2 regions of the Bradyrhizobium genosp. P genome follow, and region 1 is predicted to be linked to the other one. Evidence: riboswitches for the same ligand, from Rfam matches in the RefSeq annotation. Region 1 holds a riboswitch; the other holds the start of a gene.
The links. A riboswitch is a leader RNA that binds a small molecule or an ion and turns the genes downstream of it on or off. The one in region 1 is predicted to bind cobalamin.
Positions count from the first base shown of each region.

Region 2: it holds a riboswitch for cobalamin, as region 1 does, so the genes downstream of both, metE (5-methyltetrahydropteroyltriglutamate--homocysteine S-methyltransferase) here and ACP2YO_RS03830 (DUF1636 family protein) in region 1, are expected to answer to the same signal.

Region 1 covers NZ_CP188195.1:778,776-790,356, forward strand. Annotated here, with positions in the region: gene cobD (threonine-phosphate decarboxylase CobD) at 1-374, shown strand, start outside; gene ACP2YO_RS03820 (cobyric acid synthase) at 378-1,826, opposite strand; gene cobO (cob(I)yrinic acid a,c-diamide adenosyltransferase) at 1,850-2,500, opposite strand; cobalamin riboswitch at 2,539-2,757, shown strand; gene ACP2YO_RS03830 (DUF1636 family protein) at 2,847-3,221, shown strand; gene cobW (cobalamin biosynthesis protein CobW) at 3,218-4,252, shown strand; gene cobN (cobaltochelatase subunit CobN) at 4,252-7,500, shown strand; gene cobG (precorrin-3B synthase) at 7,497-8,660, shown strand; gene ACP2YO_RS03850 (precorrin-8X methylmutase) at 8,660-9,289, shown strand; gene ACP2YO_RS03855 (precorrin-2 C(20)-methyltransferase) at 9,292-10,023, shown strand; gene cobJ (precorrin-3B C(17)-methyltransferase) at 10,020-10,754, shown strand; gene ACP2YO_RS03865 (cobalt-precorrin-6A reductase) at 10,730-11,479, opposite strand; gene cbiE (precorrin-6y C5,15-methyltransferase (decarboxylating) subunit CbiE) at 11,478-11,581, shown strand, end outside.
Region 2 covers NZ_CP188195.1:2,626,802-2,638,382, reverse strand. Annotated here, with positions in the region: gene ACP2YO_RS12755 (class II aldolase/adducin family protein) at 255-1,028, shown strand; gene ACP2YO_RS12750 (acyl-CoA dehydrogenase family protein) at 1,682-2,857, shown strand; one part of gene ACP2YO_RS12745 (IS630 family transposase) at 3,056-3,669, opposite strand; one part of gene ACP2YO_RS12745 (IS630 family transposase) at 3,669-4,005, opposite strand; gene ACP2YO_RS12740 (GNAT family N-acetyltransferase) at 4,094-4,585, opposite strand; gene ACP2YO_RS12735 (hypothetical protein) at 4,655-5,623, opposite strand; gene ACP2YO_RS12730 (coproporphyrinogen-III oxidase family protein) at 5,877-7,352, opposite strand; gene ACP2YO_RS12725 (hypothetical protein) at 7,522-7,674, shown strand; cobalamin riboswitch at 8,186-8,382, opposite strand; cobalamin riboswitch at 8,494-8,718, shown strand; partial or broken gene metE (5-methyltetrahydropteroyltriglutamate--homocysteine S-methyltransferase) at 8,824-11,058, shown strand; gene ACP2YO_RS12715 (helix-turn-helix domain-containing protein) at 11,470-11,581, shown strand, end outside.

The DNA of each region.
Region 1 (11,581 bases):
GTTTTGCGATCTGCGGCGAGCGCGAGATCGCCGCGCTTGCAGCAATGGCGGGTCCCTGGCCGGTGTCGAGTGCCGCGATTGCCATCGGGCGGCGGGCGTTGCGCGACAAGGCCTGGGCAAAGGCGACATCGACACGCCTGGCGCACGACAGTCTCAGGCTCGATGAGGAAGTGCGACCGCAAGGCTGGACACTGGTCGGCGGCACGCCGCTGTTCCGGCTTTACGAGACCGGCGATGCGCTGGTCGCGCAGAAGATGCTTGCGCGTGACCATATCTGGTCGCGCGTCTTCGAGCAACGACCGGGATGGCTCCGCCTGGGTTTGCCCGGCAGCGAAACGGAATGGTCGCGGCTCGCCGTCGTGCTGTCGCGCTGACGATCAACGAGCGAGCGCCAGCATCCCCGCGACATCGAGATGAGCTTCGATGTGATCGGCGAGCGCCTCGAGCGCGCCTTCCACCCTTGCACCGTACGGTTGGTCCGCGACGGGAATATCGAGTTGCGCGAGGAATGCCTTGCGGAAGCTGTCGGACGCGAACAGTCCATGCAGATAGCTGCCCAGGATGCGTCCATCGCCGGAGACAGCGCCCTCCGGCGTTCCGCCAACCGACGCAAACGGGCGTGCCCGATCGGGGCCGTCGGTATGCCCGATATGGATTTCGTAGGCGCTGATCGATTGATCCGTGGCGGCATGGACGGCCGTCACCCGCGTGAGCGTTTTCTGCTCGGTCATGACGGTCGCGACGTCAAGCAGTCCGAGACCGGGCGTTTCGCCGGCGGTCCCTTCGATTCCATCGGGATCGGCCACGCTGCGTCCGAGCATCTGGTATCCGCCACAAACGCCCAACACGTGACCGCCACGGCGGCAATGCGCCAGAAGATCGATATCCCAGCCTTGGGCGCGCAGAAACGCGAGGTCGCCGCGCGTCGATTTCGTGCCGGGCAGGATGACGAGCCTGGCATCGCCCGGGATGGCTTCCCCGGGGCGCACCATCACGAGATCGACACCGGGTTCAAGCTTCAGCGGATCGAGATCGTCGAAATTCGCGATCCGCGACAGCGCAAGAAAGGCGATCTTGCATTGGCCGGGCTTGCGCGCCTCACCGAGCCCGAGCGCGTCTTCGGCTGGAAGCTCGCCGGCGCGGGCGAACCAGGGCAGCACCCCGAACCCACGCCAAGCGGTACGGGTTTCGATCAACCGGTAGCCATCGTCGAACAGCGTCGGGTCGCCGCGGAATTTGTTGATGACGAAGCCCTGGATCATCGCGGCATCCTCGGGATCGATGACCGTCTTGATGCCGACCAGTTGCGCAATCACGCCGCCACGGTCGATATCGCCGATCAGCACGACGGGGACGTTGGCCCGGCGCGCAAAGCCCATATTGGCGATATCGGATTTGCGCAAGTTGACTTCGGCCGGGCTGCCGGCCCCTTCGACCAGCACGAGATCGGCGCGATCCTTCAGCCGTTCGAAACTCTCCAGCACCGCGCCCATCAACGAGGGCTTCATCGCGGTATATTCGCGCGCGCGCGCGGTCGCCACACGCTTTCCCTGCACGATGATCTGCGCGCCGACATCGGTCTCCGGCTTCAACAGCACCGGATTCATGTCGGTGTGCGGTTCGACGCCAGCGGCCAGCGCCTGCAACGCCCGCGCACGTCCGATCTCGCCGCCGTCGACGGTCACAGCGGCATTGTTCGACATGTTTTGCGGTTTGAACGGCAGCACGCGCAGGCCGCGTCGCCTGGCGGCGCGCGCCAGTCCCGCGACGATGAGCGATTTGCCCACGTCCGAGCCTGCTCCCTGGATCATCAATGCGCGCGCCATGGCGTTTGCCTGCTCGGCTTCCGCTAGAATTCGACGCCCGGCTGGGCCTTGATGCCGGACCGGAAGGGATGCTTCACGAGTGTCATCTCGGTGACGAGGTCGGCTATCTCGATCAACCCCTCCTTGGCATTGCGCCCGGTGAGCACGACGTGGGTCATCGGCGGCTTCGATGTCGTCAGAAACGCGACGACGTCGGAGACCGCCAGGTAATCGTAACGAAGCGCGATGTTGATCTCGTCGAGCACGACCATGCGCAAGGCCGGATCGGAGATCAGTTGCTTAGCCTTTTCCCAGCCGGCTTGCGCCGCGGCGACGTCGCGGGCGCGATCTTGTGTTTCCCAGGTGAAGCCTTCGCCCATGGCATGGAATTGACAGAGATCGCCGAAATGCCCGGTGAGCAGGCGGCGCTCGCCGGTGTCCCAGGCGCCCTTGATGAACTGCACGACCGCGCAGGGAAAGCCGTGCGCCACGCAGCGGACGATCATGCCGAAGGCGGAGGAGGATTTTCCCTTCCCCGCGCCGGTATGAACGATGATCAGCCCCTTTTCACCGCTCTTGGTCGCCATGATCTTGTCCCGGGCGACCTTCTTTTTCGCCATCTTGGCGGCGTGGCGATCGTCCAGCGACGCCTCGCTGCCGACGGCTTCGTCGCCGGGGTGTTGATCAGAATTCATCTGACATTCCTTTGCCTTGACAAGTTCTGGGCCAGGACGAATGGTGGGTTTACGTTGGTTCCTGTCCTATGACAGGCGAAGAGGGAATGCGATAGGCCGAAGCCGCAAGGTTTGGTCCGAAGAGCAGCCGCCCCCGCGACCGTGACCGGAGAGATGTCCAAAGCCACTGATCCCCAAATGGGGTCGGGAAGGCGGGGATCGAAGGGTGGAAACCCTGCTCCGCAAGCCGGGAGACCTGCCAGCGTGATGTTTGAGACCGGCGGACGGGGTGTTCCGCGACGGGGAACGAACCTTATAGATGGGTTCGTGTGCCTCATCGCCTCCCGTCGTTAATCCAGGAAGGGCGATGACCGTTACACTTCATGTTTGCACCACCTGCCGCGCTGGCCAGACGCTGGAGGAAGGTGAGGTGACGCCCGGTGCGCGCCTGCATTCCGCAATTCTCGATGCGGGTGTGCCTGATGGTGTCACGCTGGTTCCGGTTGAATGCCTTTCCGCGTGCAGCCAAGGCTGCTCGGTCGCGCTCAGCGCTCCGGGGCGCTGGTCCTATGTCTACGGCCGGCTGTCCGCCGCCAACGCGACGGATGTGATCGCCGGTGCGTCCGCCTATGCGGCGGCGCCTAACGGCATCGTGCCGTGGCGCAGCCGTCCGGAGATTTTTCGCAAGCAGTCGCTTGCCCGGATTCCACCCGTTGCCGTCGTGCCAGAGGCCGCAGAATGAACACGCTCACCAAAATTCCGGTCACTGTCATCACCGGCTTTCTCGGGTCAGGCAAGACGACGCTGATCCAGCACCTGATCCGTAACGCCAACGGCAAGAAGCTCGCGGTGCTGGTCAACGAGTTCGGCAGCGAAGGCGTCGATGGCGACATCCTGAAGTCCTGCGCCGACGCCAATTGTCCGACCGAAAACATCATCGAACTCGCCAATGGCTGCATTTGCTGCACCGTCGCCGATGATTTTATCCCGGCCATGGAGCAATTGCTCGCGCGCCCCGTGAAGCCCGATCACATCCTGATCGAGACGTCGGGGCTCGCGTTGCCGAAGCCGTTGCTCAAGGCGTTCGACTGGCCCGAGATCCGCTCGCGGATCACGGTCGATGGCGTGATCGCATTGGCCGACGCGGAGGCGGTCGCAGCCGGCCGCTTTGCGCCGGATCCCGCTGCGGTGGACGCGCAGCGTGCGGCGGACGAAAATCTCGACCACGAGACGCCGCTGTCGGAAGTGTTCGAGGACCAGATCGCGTGTGCCGATATTGTATTGCTAACCAAGGCAGATCTGGCGGGTTCGAAAGGGCTCGAGGCAGCCAAATTGGCAATCAGGGCCGAAATGCCGCGGGAGGTGCCAATGTTGCCCGTCGTGGACGGGACGATTGATGCACGCCTGATCCTGGGCATTGGGGCCGCGGCGGAGGATGATCTCGCTGCGCGTCCGTCGCACCATGACGGCGAAGATGACCACGAACACGACGATTTCAATTCCGTGGTGATCGATCTTCCGGAGATCGTGGACGTCGATGCGCTGGTCGCGTCGATCAAGGGACTGGCGCGCGAGCAGAATGTGCTGCGCGCCAAGGGTTACATCGCAGTCGAGGGCAAGCCGATGCGATTGCTGGTGCAATCGGTCGGCGAGCGGGTGAGGCACCAGTTCGACATGCCGTGGGGCGCACGGCCGAGGCAGTCGAAGCTGGTCGTGATCGGCGAACACGGCGATATCGATGAAGCCGCCATCAGGGCGCGTCTAGGTGTCTGATGCACGTCGTCTTCCGGGAAAGCCGCGGGCTTGAGGAGACCGCGACACCAAGGGACCTCGGCCAGGATCCGGCCGATCTCGTGGTGCTCTCGTTTTCGGACAGCGATCTCGCCGTATTCGCGTCCGGCTGGCGGCGAGGCCGCAGCGCGCTGCCATCGCTGAGGCTGGCGAATCTGGTGGAGTTGCGCCACCCGCTGTCGGTCGACACCTATATCGAACGGACGCTGTCGCGGGCGCGGGGCATCCTCGTGCGGCTGATCGGAGGCGAACCTTACTGGTCGTACGGATTGGCCGCCCTGCATCGCCTGGCGAAAGACCGTAACATTGCATTCGCGGTGCTGCCGGCAGATGGCCGTGACGACCCGCGGCTGGATGAATTCTCCACACTGCCGGTCTCGACGCTGCGCAGGCTCAAGGTGCTCTGTGACAAGAGCGGTCCTGTCGCAGCGCAGGCCGTGCTTGCCCAGCTGGCACTGGCGTCAGGACTCTATGCCGGACCGGTCGTCGGTGAAATCGATCTTCCCGAGATCGGTTTCTACGATCCTTTGCGTGGCGTCGTCGCGGTGCTGCCAGCATCGGATGGCCGGCCACGGGCGCTGGTGACCTTCTATCGATCATATCTTGCGGCCGGTGATATGGCGCCGGTCGATGCTTTGATCGCGGCATTGCGGCAGAAAGGCTTTGATGCATGCGGCGTATTCGTCGTGTCGCTGAAGGCACCTGGCGTCGCCGATTGGCTGCGTGCCCGGTTTGAACAATGTCCTCCTGCTGCCATTGTCAATGCGACCGCCTTCTCTGCTGTCGGTGACGACGGCACGACGCCGTTCGATGTCGCATCATGCCCGGTGTTCCAGGTCGCATTGTCCACCGCGCAGCGTGACGATTGGGCTGGCTCGCTTCGCGGTCTTTCCCCCGGTGATCTGGCGATGCACGTGGTGTTACCGGAGGTCGACGGGCGGTTGTTTGCGGGTGTCGTGAGCTTCAAGTCCGCTGGTGAGCGCGATCCGGATCTGCAATTTGCCCATCTTGCGCACCGGCCGGACGATGGGCGTGTGGCGGCTGCGGCAGCACGTGTGACCGCCTGGCACGGGCTTGCCAGCAAGCCGACCAGCGAGAAACGTCTCGCGATCATACTATCCAATTATCCGGGCCGCCCCCATCAGATCGCACATGCTGTCGGGCTCGATGCGCTCGCCTCGGTCGATGCGCTGCTATCGGATCTCGGCGCGGCCGACTTTGATGTCGAGACGGTCAAGTCGTTGGGCGACGTTCTGTTGCGGCAGACATTGACGTGGAGCATCGCCGACTATCGCGCGGCACTTGCCAGCCTTCCACGCTCGCTGTGTGACGATCTCGCGAGCTCCTGGGGTGCGCCGGAGGATGATCCCGTTTGCCGTAGCGGCGAATTTCCTTTCATGGCGATACGATGCGGCAAGTCCATCATCGCCGTTCAGCCGGAACGCGGTGACCTCGGTCATCGCGGCGCCGAATATCACGACCTCTCGCGCACGCCCCGCCATGCCTATGTCGCGTTCTACCTCTGGCTCCGGCAGCAAGGCACCGACGCAATGGTCCACATGGGCGCGCATGGAACGCTGGAATGGCTGCCCGGCAAGTCCGTTGCGCTGTCCTCCGCCTGCTGGCCGGAGGCGCTGATCGGGGACATGCCGATCGTCTATCCCTTCATCGTCAACGATCCCGGCGAAGCGGCGCAGGCCAAGCGCAGGATCGGCGCCGTCACGATCGGTCACCTGCCGCCGCCGCTGGCGCAAGCCGCGTTGCCGGAGGGGTTGCGCCGGCTCGAGCAGCTGCTCGATGAATATTCGACTGCCGACGGGCTTGATCCCGCGCGGCGCCAGCGTCTGATCGCTGATATCCGCGAGGAAGCGCGGATGGCCGGGCTGGAGGAGGATCTGGGGCCTGCCGCCTCGGTCTCTGCGGCCGAAGCCATTCCACAAATCGATCGCTTTGTCTGCGATCTCAAGGAAAGCCAGTTCGGCGACGGTCTGCATGTGTTCGGCCGTGGCGATTGTGGCGAGGCCGAGAAGTATGCGTTGCGCGATGCGCTCTCCGGCAGGCGGGTTGCGCCGGGCCCATCGGGGTCTCCCTATCGCGGGCGCGGCGACGTGCTGCCGACTGGACGCAACCTGTTTGCCGTCGATCCGCGCGCCGTGCCGACGCCGTCGGCACATGCGCAAGGCGTCAAGCTTGCCGACGAGTTGCTGCGCCGCCATCTGCAGGATCACGGTGACTGGCCGAAAGGGCTCGTCGTCGATCTCTGGGGATCATCGACAATGCGCACGGCCGGTGAGGATTTCGCGATGGCCTTGCATCTCGCAGGTATCGCGCCGCGCTGGGATCACGGATCGGGCCGCGTGACCGGTTACGACATCGTCGCACCGGCCGAGCTCGGCCGTCCCCGCATCGACGTCACGCTTCGCGTGTCGGGGCTGTTCCGCGATGTCTTTCCGGGCCTTGCCCAGTTGTTCGAGGCTGCGACCGAGGCGTTGTGCGAACGCGGCGAGGAGGGTGACGACAATCCTTATCGACAGCATGTGTCGCGCGTGTTCGGGCCTCGTCCCGGACACTATGGCGTCGGCATCGCCTCGGTTCCTGATGTCTTCACGCAGGAATCGCGCGAGGCAGCCGGCGAAGCCTGGCTGTCGGCGTCGTCCTGGGCTTTTGCGTCCGACGGCGAAATGCGGCCCGACCGCGCCGGCATCGAGGCAAGGCTCGCCGCGGCCGACAGCTTTGTCCACACCCAGGATCTGCCGGAGACCGACCTGCTGCTGGCGGCGGATTACGCCGCGCATGAAGCTGGCATTGCGGCCGCCGCCGGGCGTCTTGGTTCGAAGGTTCCATCGCTCTATCACCTCGATGCGACGCGGCCGGATCAGCCGCGTGCCCGCCTGTTGACCGAGGAAATATCGCGGGTGGTGCGCGCGCGTGCCGCCAACCCGGATTGGATCGCGGGCATGATGCGCCACGGCTTTCGTGGTGCCGCCGAGATCACCGCGACGCTCGAGCATATGGCCGCTTTCGCCCATCTTGCCGGCGCGGTGCCTCCGCATCTGTTCGATCTCTATTATGACGCGACGCTGGGCAATGACGACGTTTGCGCCTTCATGGCACGGAATAATCCGGCGGCGTTGGCTGCGATCGAAACCTGCTTCACCCGGTTGCATGAGGCGTCGCTGTGGCAGACGCGGCGCAATTCGATCGCGGCATCGCTGCGGGAGGCTTCATGAGCGCGGTTGCGATCAAGGCCTGGTGCCCCGGCGCCCTGCGGCCGATGCAGTCGGGTGACGGGCTCGTGGTCCGTGTTCGCCCGCACGGCGGAAGATTGGACGCAAAGCAGGCGGCGGGAATCGCCGATCTGGCCGGGCAGTACGGCAACGGTCTGATCGATCTGACCAGCCGCGCCAATCTCCAGATTCGCGGTGTCGGTGATCACGGGTATCCGCCCCTGATCGATGGGCTCGCAAGGCTCGGATTGCTCGACCCCGATCCTGAGACCGAAGCCCGACGCAATGTCCTGGTGACACCATTCTGGTCAGCTGGCGACGACACCTCGTCGCTTGCGGCCGAGCTTGAGCTCGGTCTTGCCAGTACTCCTCTCGATCTCCCGACCAAGTTCGGTTTCGCTATCGATGATGGCAGCGAGCGGACGCTCGCCGGCGCATCTGCGGATGTCCGGATCGAGCGCGATGGCGCCGGCGGCCTGATGGTGCGGGCGGATGGTGCAAAACTTGGTCGCGCCGTCACGCGGGGCGAGGCTGTGCCGGTCGCGCTCGCGCTCGCCGAATGGTTCGTCACGTCAGGCGGAGGCGAGAGCGAAAGGCGACGGATGGCAGCCCATATCGCCGAGGGCGCAAGCCTGCCAAAAACCCTTCGCGGCGATGCCAAACCGGCGCGTCAATCGGCCGAGCCGGCTCCCGGACTTTGTCCGCCTGGCGCGATGGTCGGGGTTGCGTTCGGACAGGTTCCGCATCTGACGCTCGGCCATCTCGCCACTCACGCGCAAGCTATTCGCCTGACGCCATGGCGGATGTTGCTGGTGGAGGGGATGCGCGAGATGCTCTGTGGGGCGGACCTCATCACACGGGCCGATGATCCCGTGCTGAGGGTGATCGCCTGCAGCGGCGCTCCGCGCTGTGGTGAAGCCCACGCCGATACGCGCGCGCTGGCGTCTGCGCTGGCACCGCACATCCCGGCCGATGCACGGCTACACGTCTCCGGTTGCGCCAAGGGCTGTGCCCATTCCGGTTCGGCTGATATCACGCTCGTTGCAACGCGCGAGGGTTTTGACGTCGTCCGTGGCGGCTCGACACGAGATATGCCTGTGATGCACGGGCTGAGTGGTACCGCCATCGTCGCAAATCCCTCCATGCTGATGGGAGGCCGCTGATGCCGTATACCTATGAGACCAATGGCGCGGCGATCTATCGGCAATCCTTTGCCACCATCCGAGCCGAGGCCGACCTTGTCCGCTTTACGCTCGACGAGGAGCCGGTGGCCGTGCGCATGATCCATGCGGCCGGTATGGTGGGACTCGAATTGCATATCCGATTTACATCAGGCATGGCGGCCACCGCGCGCGCTGCCTTGCAGAACGGCGCGCCCATTCTGTGCGATGCGCGCATGGTGTCCGAGGGAATTACGCGCGCGCGCCTGCCGGCCGGCAACGCCGTCATCTGCACGCTCGACGATCCCGCCGTTCCCGCACTTGCGCAATCCATGCGCAACACCCGCTCGGCGGCTGCGCTTGAGCTGTGGCGGCCGTATCTGGATGGCGCCGTCGTAGCCATCGGCAATGCGCCGACAGCCCTGTTCCATCTTCTCAACATGCTGGAGCATCGCGACTGTCCAAGGCCGGCGGCGATCATCGGCTGTCCGGTCGGCTTTGTCGGTGCGGCCGAGGCCAAGGCTGCGTTGATGGCCGATCCGCCTGTGCCGGCGCTGACCGTCGAGGGGCGTCTTGGCGGCTCGGCGATCACAGTCGCAGCCGTCAACGCGCTGGCGAGCCGGAGCGAATAGCGATGGGGCGCATCATCTGCTGCGGCCTCGGGCCAGGCGATCCGGATCTGATGAGCGTGCGCGCCGATCGCGAAGTACGTGGCGCCAGGCATGTCGCGTACTTTCGCAAGAAGGGGCATCCCGGGCAGGCCCGCCGCATCGTCGAAGGGCTGCTCGCCACTGACGTCTGCGAATATCCGATGGAATATCCCGTCACCACGGAAATCGCATTCGACAGTCCGCAGTATGTTCGGCTGCTCGCGAGCTTCTATGATGAATGGGCGGAGCGCCTTGCGCGGCTCGCACGCGCGATCGATGTCGTCGTGCTCTGCGAGGGCGATCCCTATTTCTACGGCTCGTTCATGCACCTGCATGCGCGCCTGCAGGGGCGCGTCGAGATCGAGGTGATCGCAGGCATACCCGGCATGGTGGGCTGCTGGAATGCGGTCGGCCATCCGATCGCCCTTGGTGACGACGTGACCACCGTCCTGATGGGCACGTTGCCGGAGGCCGAGCTCGAACAGCGAATGTGCAATTCCGACGCGCTGATCGTCATGAAGACCGGCCGCAATCTCCCGAAGATTCGCCGCGCACTCGCCTCTGCGGGACGTCTTGGCCATGCTTGGCTCGTCGAGCGTGGCACCATGCCGGATCAACGTGTCGCCCGGCTTGCGGATGTCGACGCGACCGACTGTCCGTATTTTGCAATCGTGCTCGTGCACGGGCAGGGGCGGCGCAGTGAGGCTGCTGAATGACCGGCAGCTTGACCATCGCGGGACTCGGACCCGGCAATGAGGCGTTGATCACGCCGGAGGTCACCGCCGCGCTCGCTGATGCAACCGACATCGTGGGCTATGCGCTCTATGTTGCGCGTGTGCGCCCGCGCCATGGATTGACGGTGCATCCCACCGACAATCGCGTGGAGTTACAGCGTGCGAGCGAGGCGCTGCGGCTAGCGGCCGAAGGTCGCCAGGTGGTGGTGGTGTCCTCAGGCGATCCCGGCGTCTTTGCGATGGCATCCGCGGTGTTCGAGGCGCTGGAAGATTTACCGCAATGGCGGGATCTGCCGATTCGGGTTCTCCCCGGTGTGACGGCGATGTTGGCTGCGGCGGCTGCGGCGGGCGCGCCATTGGGCCACGACTTCTGCGCGATCAATCTGTCTGACAATCTGAAGCCGTGGCCGGTGATCGAGAAGCGACTGCGGCTCGCGGCGGAGGCCGACTTCGCGATCGCGATGTACAATCCGCGATCGGCGAGCCGGCCCGAAGGCTTTAGCCGCGCGCTCGAGATTTTGAGTGAAGCTGGTTGTGGCGAGCGTATCGTGGTGTTCGCGCGGGCGGTCAGTGCGCCCGATCAGCGCATTGAAATGGTCAAGCTGCATGAGGCAAGGCCTGACATGGCCGACATGCGGACGCTCGTGATCGTCGGCAATTCGGCGACGCGTCGCGTCGGCCGCTGGGTCTATGCGCCGAGGCATGTCCGATGACCGAGCCAGTCCATGACCTCTGCAACGCTTTCTACCCGCGGTCTGTCGGGCAATTGCGGGCGCGAGAGCAGGATGACGGGAAGGCCGAGCGCACGGGCGGCGTCGATCTTGGCGCGCGCGCCGGTTCCGCCGGAATTGCGGGCAACGATCCATTCGATTGCGCGGGAGCGCATCAGTTCCAGTTCGCCGTCGAACGTGAACGGTCCTCGCGAGACGATCACGTTGGCACCGGGCAAAGGCAGCGCCTCCTCGGGAGGGTCGACGAACCGCAACGTGTAGGTATGCTGCGGGCTGGTGCTGAACGGTGCGATATGCTGCCGGCCGATCGCGAGGAATACGCGGGTAGGCTTGTCCGGCAACGCGGCGACCGCGGACATGATGTCGGCGACCTCGATCCAGTTGTCGCCGGGTGCCTTGACCCAGGGGGCGCGCTCAAGCGCAATCAGTGGCGTTCCGGTTTCCGTGCACGCGGCGACCGCATGGCGGCTCATCTCGGCGGCGAAGGGATGAGTCGCGTCGATGACATGCGTAATGCCCTCGCGACGAAGATAGTCGGCAAGACCTCCGGCGCCGCCAAAGCCGCCGGTGCGGGTCGGCAACGGCTGATCGGCAGGCGTGCGGGTGCGGCCGCCATAGGAATAGACCGCGTCGAGCCCTGCGCGCGCAATGCGCTCGGCGAGCAGGTTGGCGTCGGCAGTTCCGCCCAGGATCAGGGCGCGCGTCATGAGTAATCCCTGGTTGACCATCATCGGCATCGGCGAAGATGGCCTTGCCGGCCTCTCCGAGGCAAGTCGAAAGGCGTTGGTCGAAGCGGAGACCGTTTTCGG
Region 2 (11,581 bases), 1.8 Mb from region 1:
TGTCCGGTTGGCGATATTTATGTCCGGAACCAGACACTGAGGCACAAGCATTCTGTCGACGCGGCACGTAACAGATGATCTTTCCTCAGTTAAAGCAAGGCTCGCGCAACATCTTTGGTGGCACATCGATTGCTGTAACACGGTGAAGGATGGGCACGGTCAGGGCGGTCCAACAGCCACCGACCGAGGAATCCATTGATTTGGTCCGCTGTGGTCCGGCGGCCACCGTGACAAACGGAAGGTTTTGAGAAGCCATGACAAGAGATGCGCCGACGTCCGCCGTCAAAGACGCAATGCAGGAGAGGCGAATCGACCTAGCTGCAGCCTATCGATTGGTTCACCGGCTCGGTCTCGATGACAGCATCTACACCCACATCTCGGCGAGCCTTCCCGACGGTCATGACCGTTTTTTGATCAATCCGTTCGGCCTGCGCTTTGAGGAGGTGACCGCCTCCAACCTCGTCACGGTCGATATCGACGGCAACATTGTCGACGATCCCCTCGGGCTCGGCATCAATCCGGCCGGCTTCACCATTCACAGCGCGATCCACTCGGCGCGCAAGGATGCGATTTGTGTGCTGCACACCCACACGATCGCGGGCGTTGCGGTTTCATCGCTGAAGGAGGGGCTGTTGCCGCTCAATCAATGGTCCTTGCAGTTCGCCGAACGTGTCGCCTATCATGATTACGAAGGGGTCGCGCTCAATCTCGATGAGCGCGCCCGTCTTGTCGCCGATCTTGGCGGCAAGTTCGTGATGGTGTTGCGCAACCACGGCATGATCACCTGCGGACGCTCGGTCGCCGAAGCCTTCAAATTGATGCACAATCTCGAGCGCTCCTGCCTTGCGCAGCTGGCGATCCAGGCTACGGGCGCGAGAATTGCGCCTCTCTCCGAAGGAGTCACCTGCCACACCGCCCAGCAATACGCCGATCTTTACGACAGCATCGAAGTGCAGGGAACATCTGATATTGAATGGGCTGCCTTCAGGCGGATGCTGGAGCGGACCGAACCTGACTTCATCAACTAGCACTGATGAAGGAAGCGGAAATGCACACATTGGCTTAGGCATGAATCTGATGGAATTCGATTTAGACCGGTTCGTTGACTTGTTAATGTTGCCCAACTGTCAAACCGAGTGCGGCATATCATTCGGTCGGTTCCGAAGAAACCGAGGAGCTTGGCTCCCTAATTTTCTTCATGAGGCGGCATTTTCCTGGCAAAAGAGCCTGCGCAAGTCGGTTCGTCTGCATATCCGCAAATGGAAACTTGTTCGGGTGTGTAAACGAGAGTCTCCCAGAACGATGTATCGTATGAGTCTGCTTGATAACAGCGTGCCGGACCGGGAACATCGTTTCGATTTGCGTCTCAGGGCTGTAGCCCAGATGGGCTCTCGCCTGGCGTCGTGCGCGAGCGTGGAGAAGCGTCGCTCAAGCAATTGCTGGCCGATGACGTTCGGGACGGATCTCGCTTTGTGGTTGTGCCTGAATTCACCGCGGTGGTGCGCCGACTGCCCGCTACGAGCACACGTTAAAGGTGGGCTCGGAGGATCCCCACCTAGACTGCACCGAGAGTGCGTGAAGGCGCGGCGCGGTTCGTTGTCGGCTTGGCACAAGAGTACAGTGCCCGGCAGCAATGCGAAACGTTTCCTCGCAAATTGGTTCTAGCAGGCGGAGCGCCATTATGAGCGGCCAGGATAGGGAGCCGACACTCGAGGATAAGCGCGTAACGACAAGCAAGCCAGGCGCGACAACTCTGTCGAGCCTGCTCGCCGAGATCCGGGCGCGTCGGTCTGAGTTCGTCGTCGCGCAGAAGATCCCAGACGATATCATCGACGGCTTTAAGCGGCTTGGCGTCTATCGAGCGATGGTCGCCAGGCGTTTCGGCGGCGAGGAGCGAACGCCGGCTGAGTTCTGCCGCATGATCGAGCGCATTTCCGAGGCGGACGGCTCCGCAGGTTGGGTAGCAAGCTTCGGCAGTGCCGCTTGCTATCTCGCCGCGCTCCCCATTGAGACGCTTCGCAGCATATATGCGAACGGACCCGACGTGGTGTACGCAGGCGGGCTTTTCCCGCTGCAGTCGGCCAAACGCTGCACCGACGGATTTATCGTCAACGGCGTCTGGCAGTTCGGCAGCGGCTCTTCCGGTGCGGACCTGATCGGCGTCGGCATCACGGTGGAAGGCGACTCAACCGAGGGCCTTCCGCGTGTTGCCGTGATGCCGGCCGATAAGGTGACAATCCGCTCCAATTGGGACGTGATCGGACTGCAAGGCACCGGCAGCCACGAACTCGTGGTCAGGGATGTCGTAGTGCCGGAGGAATGGACCCTGATCCGCGGCGGCCGGACGTCGCTCGATGCAGCGATCTACCGTTACCCGTCCGTCGCGTTCGCCGCGCAGGTGCTTGCGATCGTCGGCATCGGTATTGCTCGCTCCGCGCTGGACGATGTCATCGCTATGGCCAGGAGCCGCCCCTCGATCACCGGAGCGCCCGTTATGGCCGACCGCGGCTATATCCAGCTGGAGATAGCCAGAGCCGAGGCCATGCTGCGCTCCGCCCGCTCCTTCTTCTATGAGGCCACCGAGGAGCTGTGGAACGAAGCGCTCAATGGCGCGGCAAATCTGACCACGGTGATGCTGATGCGGCTCGCCGCGACGAATGCCGCACGATGCAGCGCCGAAGTCGCCAAGATCGCCTGCGGTCTCGGCGGAACCAAATCAGTCTACGCCACGCACAATCTAGCGGGGGCGATGTGCGACAGCTTTGTGGTGGCCCAGCACGCCTTTCTCAGCGAAGGAACGCTGCAGAGCGCCGGCCGGCTCCTGCTCGGGCTTCCAGCGCAGCCAGGTTTTCCATGAAATGATTCCAATACACGACCATTTCCGCACGACCTTCCGCAAAAAATACGTTGCGAGATGGCCAAGACTGCCGAAGCTACTCCCGTTGTCCATCCCCTCACTCGATGGCCGGGATTGCCGGGTCTGCATTATAGAGCCATCTGCGGCGCGAAAAGGATTACGCAGCCTGCCAATCTTATTTGGTCATCTAGAGCGTTTTCATGGTTGGTGACGATAACCGGCATCGGCGAGAAAGTTCAGGCATTCTGTTGGCGAGAAGCGGGTAAGGGCGTCGGCGATTGCGTTGTCGAGGGCTTCGAGAGTTCGTGCGCCTGCCTTGCGCAGCAGGGACTTTAATTTGGCGAAGAACTGCTCGATCGGATTGAGGTCCGGGCTGTATGGCGGCAGATAGCGCAACATCGCACCGGCCGCCTCAATGGCTTCGCGGACGCCCCTGACCTTGTGGCTCGACAGATTGTCCATCACGACAATGTCGCCCGACCGCAGCGTCGGAACGAGGAACTGCTCGACCCAGGCGAGGAATGTCTCGCCGTTCATCGGGCCGTCGAAGACGCACGGCGCGGTCATGCCGTCCTGGCGCAAAGCTCCGACGAAGGTGGTTGTTTTCCAATGGCCGTGCGGGACTGTGCAAACGAGCCTCTTGCCGCGCGCGCAGCGGCCGTAAAGCCGGGTCATTTTGGTGGACGCGCCGCTCTCGTCGATGAAGACCAGGCGCTCCGGGCTCAATTCCGCCTGACCGGCGCGCCATTCCACACGCGCCTCGGCGACATCGGCCCGATCTTGCTCCGCAGCTCTCAGTGACTTTTTTTGAGCGTCAGGCCGAGCTGGCGCAGGCGCTTCCACAAGCAGCCGATACTGACCTTCACGTCGTGCGTGGCCAGCAGCCACGCCCGGATCTCCTCCAGCGTGGCGTCTGGCTTGTGCACGATCCGCTGGCGCAGCGCTTCATCGTGAGCAGCAAGTTTCGGAGCCGGCCCGCGGCCCGACGGGCGAGCCGTCGTCTCGCCAGTCGCCCGCCAACGCCCCAGCGCCTTGTAAATGTAGGAAACGCTGACCCGCAGCAGCGGCGCTGCCTGATACGCTCCCATTCCGCCGTCGACGACGGAAATGACCCGTTCACGCAAATCTTGAGAATAAGGTGCTCCCATCAAAGCCTCCGCCTCGAATCAATGCGGAAACTGAATCATGGAGCAACCGCGCTGGGAATCCTCCGATTCCACCAATTGTGAAAATGCTCTAGAAGGGATCATCCTGGGCGGTGAGCCGCTTCTCGTAACAGATCACCGCATATCCGTGTAGCATCCCTTTCCTGCGGCGAACATAGCCAGCGCTCTCATAAAGTCTTTGAGCTCCTACTTGGATCGTTGTCGTGTCGAGTACGATCGACTTGAATTCCAGCGCAACGGCTCGCGACTCCAACTCACCAAGAATCCTTCTTCCAAGTCCGCGTCGTTGAAAGGCGGGATCGACCCGCATACGCTTCAACTCTACGACGCCATCATCAATAGGTTTCAGTCCACCCATGGCAGCGAGACGGCAACCAATATGCGCAAGCATGAAGTCACCGCCTGACCCGATGTATACCTCCCCGATATTCCGTAAATCATCCTCCCACGTGCCTTCCGGGCCACACACACTAACATCCTCCGATGCGGTTCTATGCAGATGCCATACGTTATCGGCATCCGCTGAATCGAACCGACGAAAGATCGCTTCGTCCTGGGGCATTGACCATCGCCTTTCGAGTAGCATTGGACGCCTGCGCCTCGGCATTGCTGTTTGCTTGCCCAGGTAAATCTACCTTCGGCTTACGGACGGGCTTGGCGTCAACAACCTCTGAGAAAGGACAGCCTCTATACTTTCCGTCGCTTCAACACCGACAAGTGGTCGACCTGGCTCAACCGTATATTTTAGAGCCGCACTACGGTGCATCCGGGTAAACCGATCCAGCGCACAAACACAGGATGCGCGCAACCCTTCGATTTCACCGCCGTGGCGCTCTATCACGGGCGATATGGTTGCAAACCTGGGAAAGTCCGCTTTCCCTTCCAGCCAACCTGGCTTGAACCACACGCGCCCCTTGTCTGGCGACAGCCAGCGGAATACCTCGCGAATGCATCGCTGCGGATAGTATTCGGACAGTCGATATAGGTCCCTATAAAACTGAGGCTTTTGGCGGAACAGCTCTTCACCGACGAGTAGCACCGAGACCGCCACGACGCGGGCTGAGAACCGGCCGCTTGGGCCAAGCGTATTCTTGTAAGGATTTTTTCCATAAAACACGCGAAACTGGCTAAACAGGTCCGGAGACATACGTTCATCAAAGCCAGTCAGAACACCACTTGCCGACTCAAGGCGCTCTAGGCATCGCGCAAGACATTGACCCGCATCCGCACCGGCCACATCACGCAACTCAAGTAGAGCGTCAATTGCTGACTGAAATTCACTCTCGATTAGTTGATGGCCTAAGCAAAAATCGCGCTCCTCCACGCCGGCCGCGCCAAGGCAATATACGCGTGCGTCGCTCTGCACCGGATTGGTAAGGATCATATCCTCATAGGACAAGACCCCAATGCTAGGCTGCCGCTGACAAGCCAAGCGCGCCAGGCGACTCAATGCCATTCCCACGGTCAGTTCGGCGTCGCAGGAAGGGAGGCGGGCAAACGCCGACATCTGATAAGCGCAATTGACGAGATACTGGATGTCTGTCTTGGCGACCTCGAAATCGGACTGCGGCAAACTCAGTAACAGCGCATCATAGTTCATCTCCGCGGTGGTTGCGCTTATGGTACGTCCAAGGGCCTGAACCGCTTCGTTCGGTCGTTCAGTGAATTTGATCTCCGCAATACAGTGCGGTAGTTGTTCGACGACAAAATTGCTGAGTAGCCCAAGCGGGCGTTTTCGCTGCTTGCGATCAATATTGTCGGTCAGGTGAGAAAATATGCTCTGCGAGAAGAGCGGCGGCTGTTCCGGGCGGCAAACGAACCACTATCGGCCATAGCTGAGGACATCCACGATGTCATTGAAAAACAGCTTTCATCTCGACACTTGACCCGTATCTTGCGGCCGGCGAGTAATCGTGCTTTTCGATAAGATCAGTCCGTTTGTCTGTTATCCTGCTGTCATTGTATGCGACCCGCTCAAGCACATTATCCGAGAAAAATTGCAACGATACTGCGCCCGAATTGACAATGCCGGACGCAGTCAACGAAAGCACGCCATCATTTGAAATGCAGATGAGCCCTGCCTCATTCAAGATTTTAAGCTCGCGAGCAAAGTATTCCTCAAGGGATACCCCAAATTCCTGCTCGAAGCGGGAGAGCAACACGCCGCTGCTTCGCAAAGCGAATATTAACGTTCTGCGCATGAGCTCGTCTTGCGACAGGACGACACCCTTCCACACCGGTTTCTCGCCCGCCTCAACCTTGTTCAAGTAGCGATCCAGATCTGCCTCGTTATAGAACTGGCACTGACTCATGTAACCAAATCCGCTAACCCCAAACGGGACCAGATTGTTGTCGTTCCAGGAATCGTATTTGCGGGTCTGTTGAACGGAGTGCGGCTGCGACCTCTTAGTCCAATAGAAAATCGGCCCATGGCGATAGCCGAGGCTCGTAAGGATGTGCTCCGCCATGAAATGCATTATGATGCGCTCCTTAGCCCCGGCGAACTGATATCGTCCGCTGGCCAAATGGCGAGCAACGGGGTCCGTCGATTTAAACATCAATGGGAATACGTTAAACTTCTCTATTCCCATATCGAGCAGGCCGATAAGGGAGTCGTACCAGCTTCGGAGCGTTTGCTGCGGCAACCCATACATGAGATCAAGAGATAGATTCTCAACGCTCATGTTTTTAAGCAACTTTACTGTCTGCATCACCTCATCTACACCGTGCCCGCGGTTTAGGATCCGCAAAATACTTTCATCTAGAGTTTGAACACCGAGAACGAAGCGATTTACGCCGCCTCTCAGTAAGGTCGATACGCGATCTGCAGCGTCCGCTTGCGTCCCAAGAGAGGGATGTAATTCGAAACTCACTTCGGACTTAGATAAATCAAAGCGCCGCTTAATCATGCCAAATAGCGTTTTGAGTTGATCGTTCGTCAAAAATGAAGGAGTGCCGCCTCCAATGAAGGCCGTCTCGATAGTTCTGCCGGCAAGCGCCGCGTCCGACCAACTCATCTCCTTTTCCAAAGCCGCCAAGTAACGCTCGATTCGCTCGGAAGGTGGATTGATCTGCTTGCCGAAGTGGCAAAAGGTGCAATATTGATGACAGAAGGGGATGTGGAAATACAGATCAATTGACGACGCAATCCGATCCAACAGCTTTTCGGGATTGAAGTCCCCCATTGCCTTAAGAGGCGGATATGTAGCGACGAGATAATCGTTGAACGCGTCAAGGTGCAAATTTCGCGACCTCAGCATGTCAATATTAATGTCGTACGACCTGTCGATCGCGAATTCCAGAGTCTCGGAATAGCTCGGCGCGCGCATCTTTTGGACTCCTTTAGCTTTTGCGTGCAGGCAAGGCGCGAGGGCGGCTCAGTTCGTTCGATGACGATAGGCCGATGTCGCAGCCGATGCGAACATTGCCCGTCTGCTGCGAAGCGGCGCCCAGGAATGCTTCGAGCGCCGCGGTGGGCTAGTATCCCTCGAAAAAAAGATGCGCGAACTCCCCGATGTGATGAAAGCGGAGTCGGTCGGCGAACTCGGCCCGATCCAGCGCGCTCCCGCACAACTTCTGTTCGCTTCCCCGCTCCCCTGGGGGCAATCGATCTTCGGAACGGAGACCGCGCTTCATCTGGTTTCCTCCTAATCGACGCTGCGAATCCGATTGTTGTGTGGATCCATCACTGTGCACTAGCAATCGACGTGCCACCAAAGGCGAACGCGCCTTGCTTCAAAAGAGGCCAGAAACATGTGCCGCGAGCGGCGAAGACGGAATACTTGCGCCTCGGCGTCCGATTACGGACATGAGTGTTTTCAACCGGACACGACAACCGGTGTATTGAGTGATGGCCGCGGTTTCTCGATCCAACTCAAACATCCGTTCAAGGATGATGTTCGCAATGCCGACCTTAGGGCCGCAGCGCTTTTGGCGGCAGTTCTAATTGGCTGATCCAGCGGTTGTCCCGAGCATCTTTGAAACTACTCCAACCTTCGACGGCATGCGACCGATGCTATCGTGATCATCGCAACTGCACTGATCGCTGTAAAAAGAACCCGGCCGGGCGCGGCAAGAGTGCAAGCGCTCCCGCGTTGCGCATCCCAGTTGACGCCAAGTTGCCATCAGCGGATGGACCGTTGCTCCCCGACCGACATCTTCGCGTGTGACAACGGCTGCGGCAGGTCTCCTGGCTCGCGGGTCGTTTCCTCGACGTCACTTTCCCAGGACCCAGATTCCCAGTGGCATATGACGAAAGATTCGCCGCTTACAGTTGCGGGGGCAGCCGTGGCGTTGGGAAATCCCGCACCACGTTCCCTTTTGATCTCCGTAAGGAGAACCGTCACAGATGATGTCAGAAGTTTGTCAAAGCCGGGGTCAATTGGCTCGTTGCACCACCGCGGTGCCGGCGATGGAGGTCTACCGCGTCGAAGAAAACGTTCGAGAGGTTGACGCGACGGTCCTGTCGCAGATAATCCAAGCTGTCGAGGTTCTCCAGGTCCCGCTTGATCTGGAGCTAAGAGGGAAGCCGGTGCGCTCTCGATCAATCCAGGATCGATGCAATGCCGGCGCTGCCCCCGCAACTGTAGGCGGCGAGCCTGCATCCACAAAAGTCACTGAAGCAAATGCTTCGGGAAGGCCGGATGCAGGCGATGACCCGCGAGCCAGGAGACCTGCCCCGACAACATGATCGTCCACGGGCGGGGTGTCCCGGTGGTACGCCAAGCAGTTGCCGCTTTGGTGGCTCTCTGCCCGCCGTCCGCCATGGCCTTTTGCCCCCACAACCATGGGGTTAAAGCTATGTCTACTCTCTCACTTCCTGTTGCAACACTCGGCACGCCCCGGATCGGGCCGCGCCGCGAACTCAAGCTCGCGCTCGAAAGCTATTGGGCCGGAAAAATCAGCGAAGAGCAACTTCTTGACGCTGCGGCCGGACTTCGCGTTGCCAACTGGGCTCGGCAGAAATCTCCCGGTGCCACCGTGATTCCGTCGAGCGATTTCTCGCTGTACGATCCGGTGCTCGATACCAGCGTCATGGTCGGAGCCATTCCGGACTCTTACGGCTGGAAAACGGGACCCGTCTCGCTCAAGACCTACTTCGCCATGGCGCGCGGCGCACAGGACGATGGGCACGATGCGAGTTGCGGCCACGCCCATCACGGGCACAGCACGGCAGCGCGGAGATGACCAAGTGGTTCGACACCAATTATCACTACATGGTGCCGGAATTTCACAGGAGCCAGACCTTCAGGCTGTCCTCACGCAAGCCCATCGAGGAATACGATGAGGCGAAGAGCCCAGGCTATCAGACTGGTCTGGTTCTGGTCGGCCCTGTCACATTCTTGAAGCTCGGCAAGAGCGCCGATCCGGCACTTGATCCGCTGTCGCTGCTGGATGATCTTTTGCCGGTCTATGTCGAGGTTCTCCAGGAATTGACGAAGCGCGGCGCTGAATGGTTCAGCTCGATGAGCCGTGTCTAGTTCTCGATCTCGATCGCCCGTCACGCGTTGCACTGCACCGGACCTATGCACGCTTCGCCAAGGACGTCCCCGGCCTCAAGATCATGCTGGCCACGTATTTCGGGGCTGTCGGCGACAACCTGGAAACCGTGTTGGCCTTGCCGGTTGCGGGCGTTCACCTCGACCTTGTCCGCGCGCCTGAGCAGCTGAGCGCGGTGGTCGACGAAACGCGGAAGGATCTCGTGGTCTCTCTCGGCGTCGTCGATGGCCGCAATGTCTGGCGTTCCGACCTTTCGGCGCTCCTTGATCGGCTCACACCCGCCATCGCGAAGCTCGGCGCAGATCGCGTACAGATCGCATCCTGCTGCTCGATGCTTCACGTGCCGATCGACGTTGAACTGGAGACCGATCTCGATCTCGATGTGAAGAGCTGGCTTGCCTTCTCCGTCCAGAAGATCGGCGAGCTTGCGGTCTTGGCAAGGGCGCTCGCCGGCGACAAGGGTGTCGCGGATGCGGTAGCCAGCTCGGACCTCGCGGCGACGGCCCGCCAGACGTCGCCAAAGATCCATGACCCGACTGTCGCCCGACGAATGGCGGAAATTGGCGAGACCATGCGCCGCCGCACCAGCTCGTTTGCGAACCGCACCGAGGTCCAGCGCAAACGTTTCGCTCTGCCAGCGTTCCTCACGACTACAATTGGATCGTTCCCGCAGACGGCGGATGTCCGCAACGCCCGCGCCGCGCATGCTCGGGGAAAGATGAGCGACGCACAATACGAGCAATTTTAAGGAGAGGCGGCGCGCGCCGTACGCTGGCAGGAAGACATCGGGTTAGATGTGCTCGTGCATGGCGAGTTCGAGCGTAACGATATGGTGCAGTATTTCGGTGAGCAACTCTCCGGCTTCGTATTCACGAAGCACGGCTGGGTCCAATCCTACGGCTCGCGCTGCGTCCGTCCTCCCATGCTGTTTGGCGATGTCTCGCGGCCGAAGCCGATGACGGTGGATTGGTGGCGGTACGCGCAGTCCTTGACCAAGAAGCCGATGAAGGCGATGCTCACCGGGCCAGTGACGATCGTGAACTGGTCGTTCGTTCGTGACGACATCTCCCGCAGCGAGGCATGCCGCCAGATTGCGCTCGCGATCCGGGACGAGGTAACCGATCTGGAGACGGCCGGCGCGACCATGATCCAGATCGAGGAAGCTGCGCTTCGCGAAGGACTGCCATTGCTGCGATCAGAGTGGAAGACCTATCTCGACTGGGCTGTCGACAGCTTCCGTATCTGCTCGTCCGGCGGCGCGAACGAAACGCAGATTCATACTCATATGCGCTATTCGGAGTTCAACGATATCATATGCGATAGCGGCGATGGACGCCGACGTCATTTCAATCGAGACGTCGCGCTCGAAGATGGAGCTGCTCGACGCATTCAAGGGCTACAAGTATCCAAACGATATCGAACCCGGCGTCTTCGACATCCATTCGCCGCGCGTTCCTGAGGCGGGCGGCCGAGATGCGGGACCTGATTGCGTCGGCCCGGCAAGGGCTATCCGACTCGCAGCTGTGGATCAACCCGGGTGGGCAATCGGGATAGTGCCGGACAAAATGTAAGACTTTCAATATGCCGATCCCAGCTTTTGGGTGCCGTAGCGAGCGGGCCGCTCTCGGGAAGTTCGTGATAGTAGAGGTCGAAAAACACGTCTTCCCGGCCCTTAGCGAAGCGTCGCCCGTCAGCCACCTCTCGAGCCCGACATGACATGGCGGGAACAATTGATCAGGACAGCGCCTCAACGGCTTCGCTACGACGGGCGGCGGGCTCCTGCCGGGAGCCTAGTCGATACTACCACGTCCCCGATTCTCAAAAAAAGGACACACCCAAGCTCCGGGCACGCTCAACCAATCCCTACCTAATTACCTCTTTTGCTTATAGACTTTTGTAAGCTTCATGCTACATAAAGGCCAGTTAGTGCATCACGAAGTTTACAAAATGCCTACGCCCCATAGTCCCTCCGCCAGCGTCCGCCGCGCCCTCCGCAAACTCGGAGCCGACATTCAGGACGCGCGCAAGCGACGTCGGTTGCCGATGGGCGTCGTCGCCG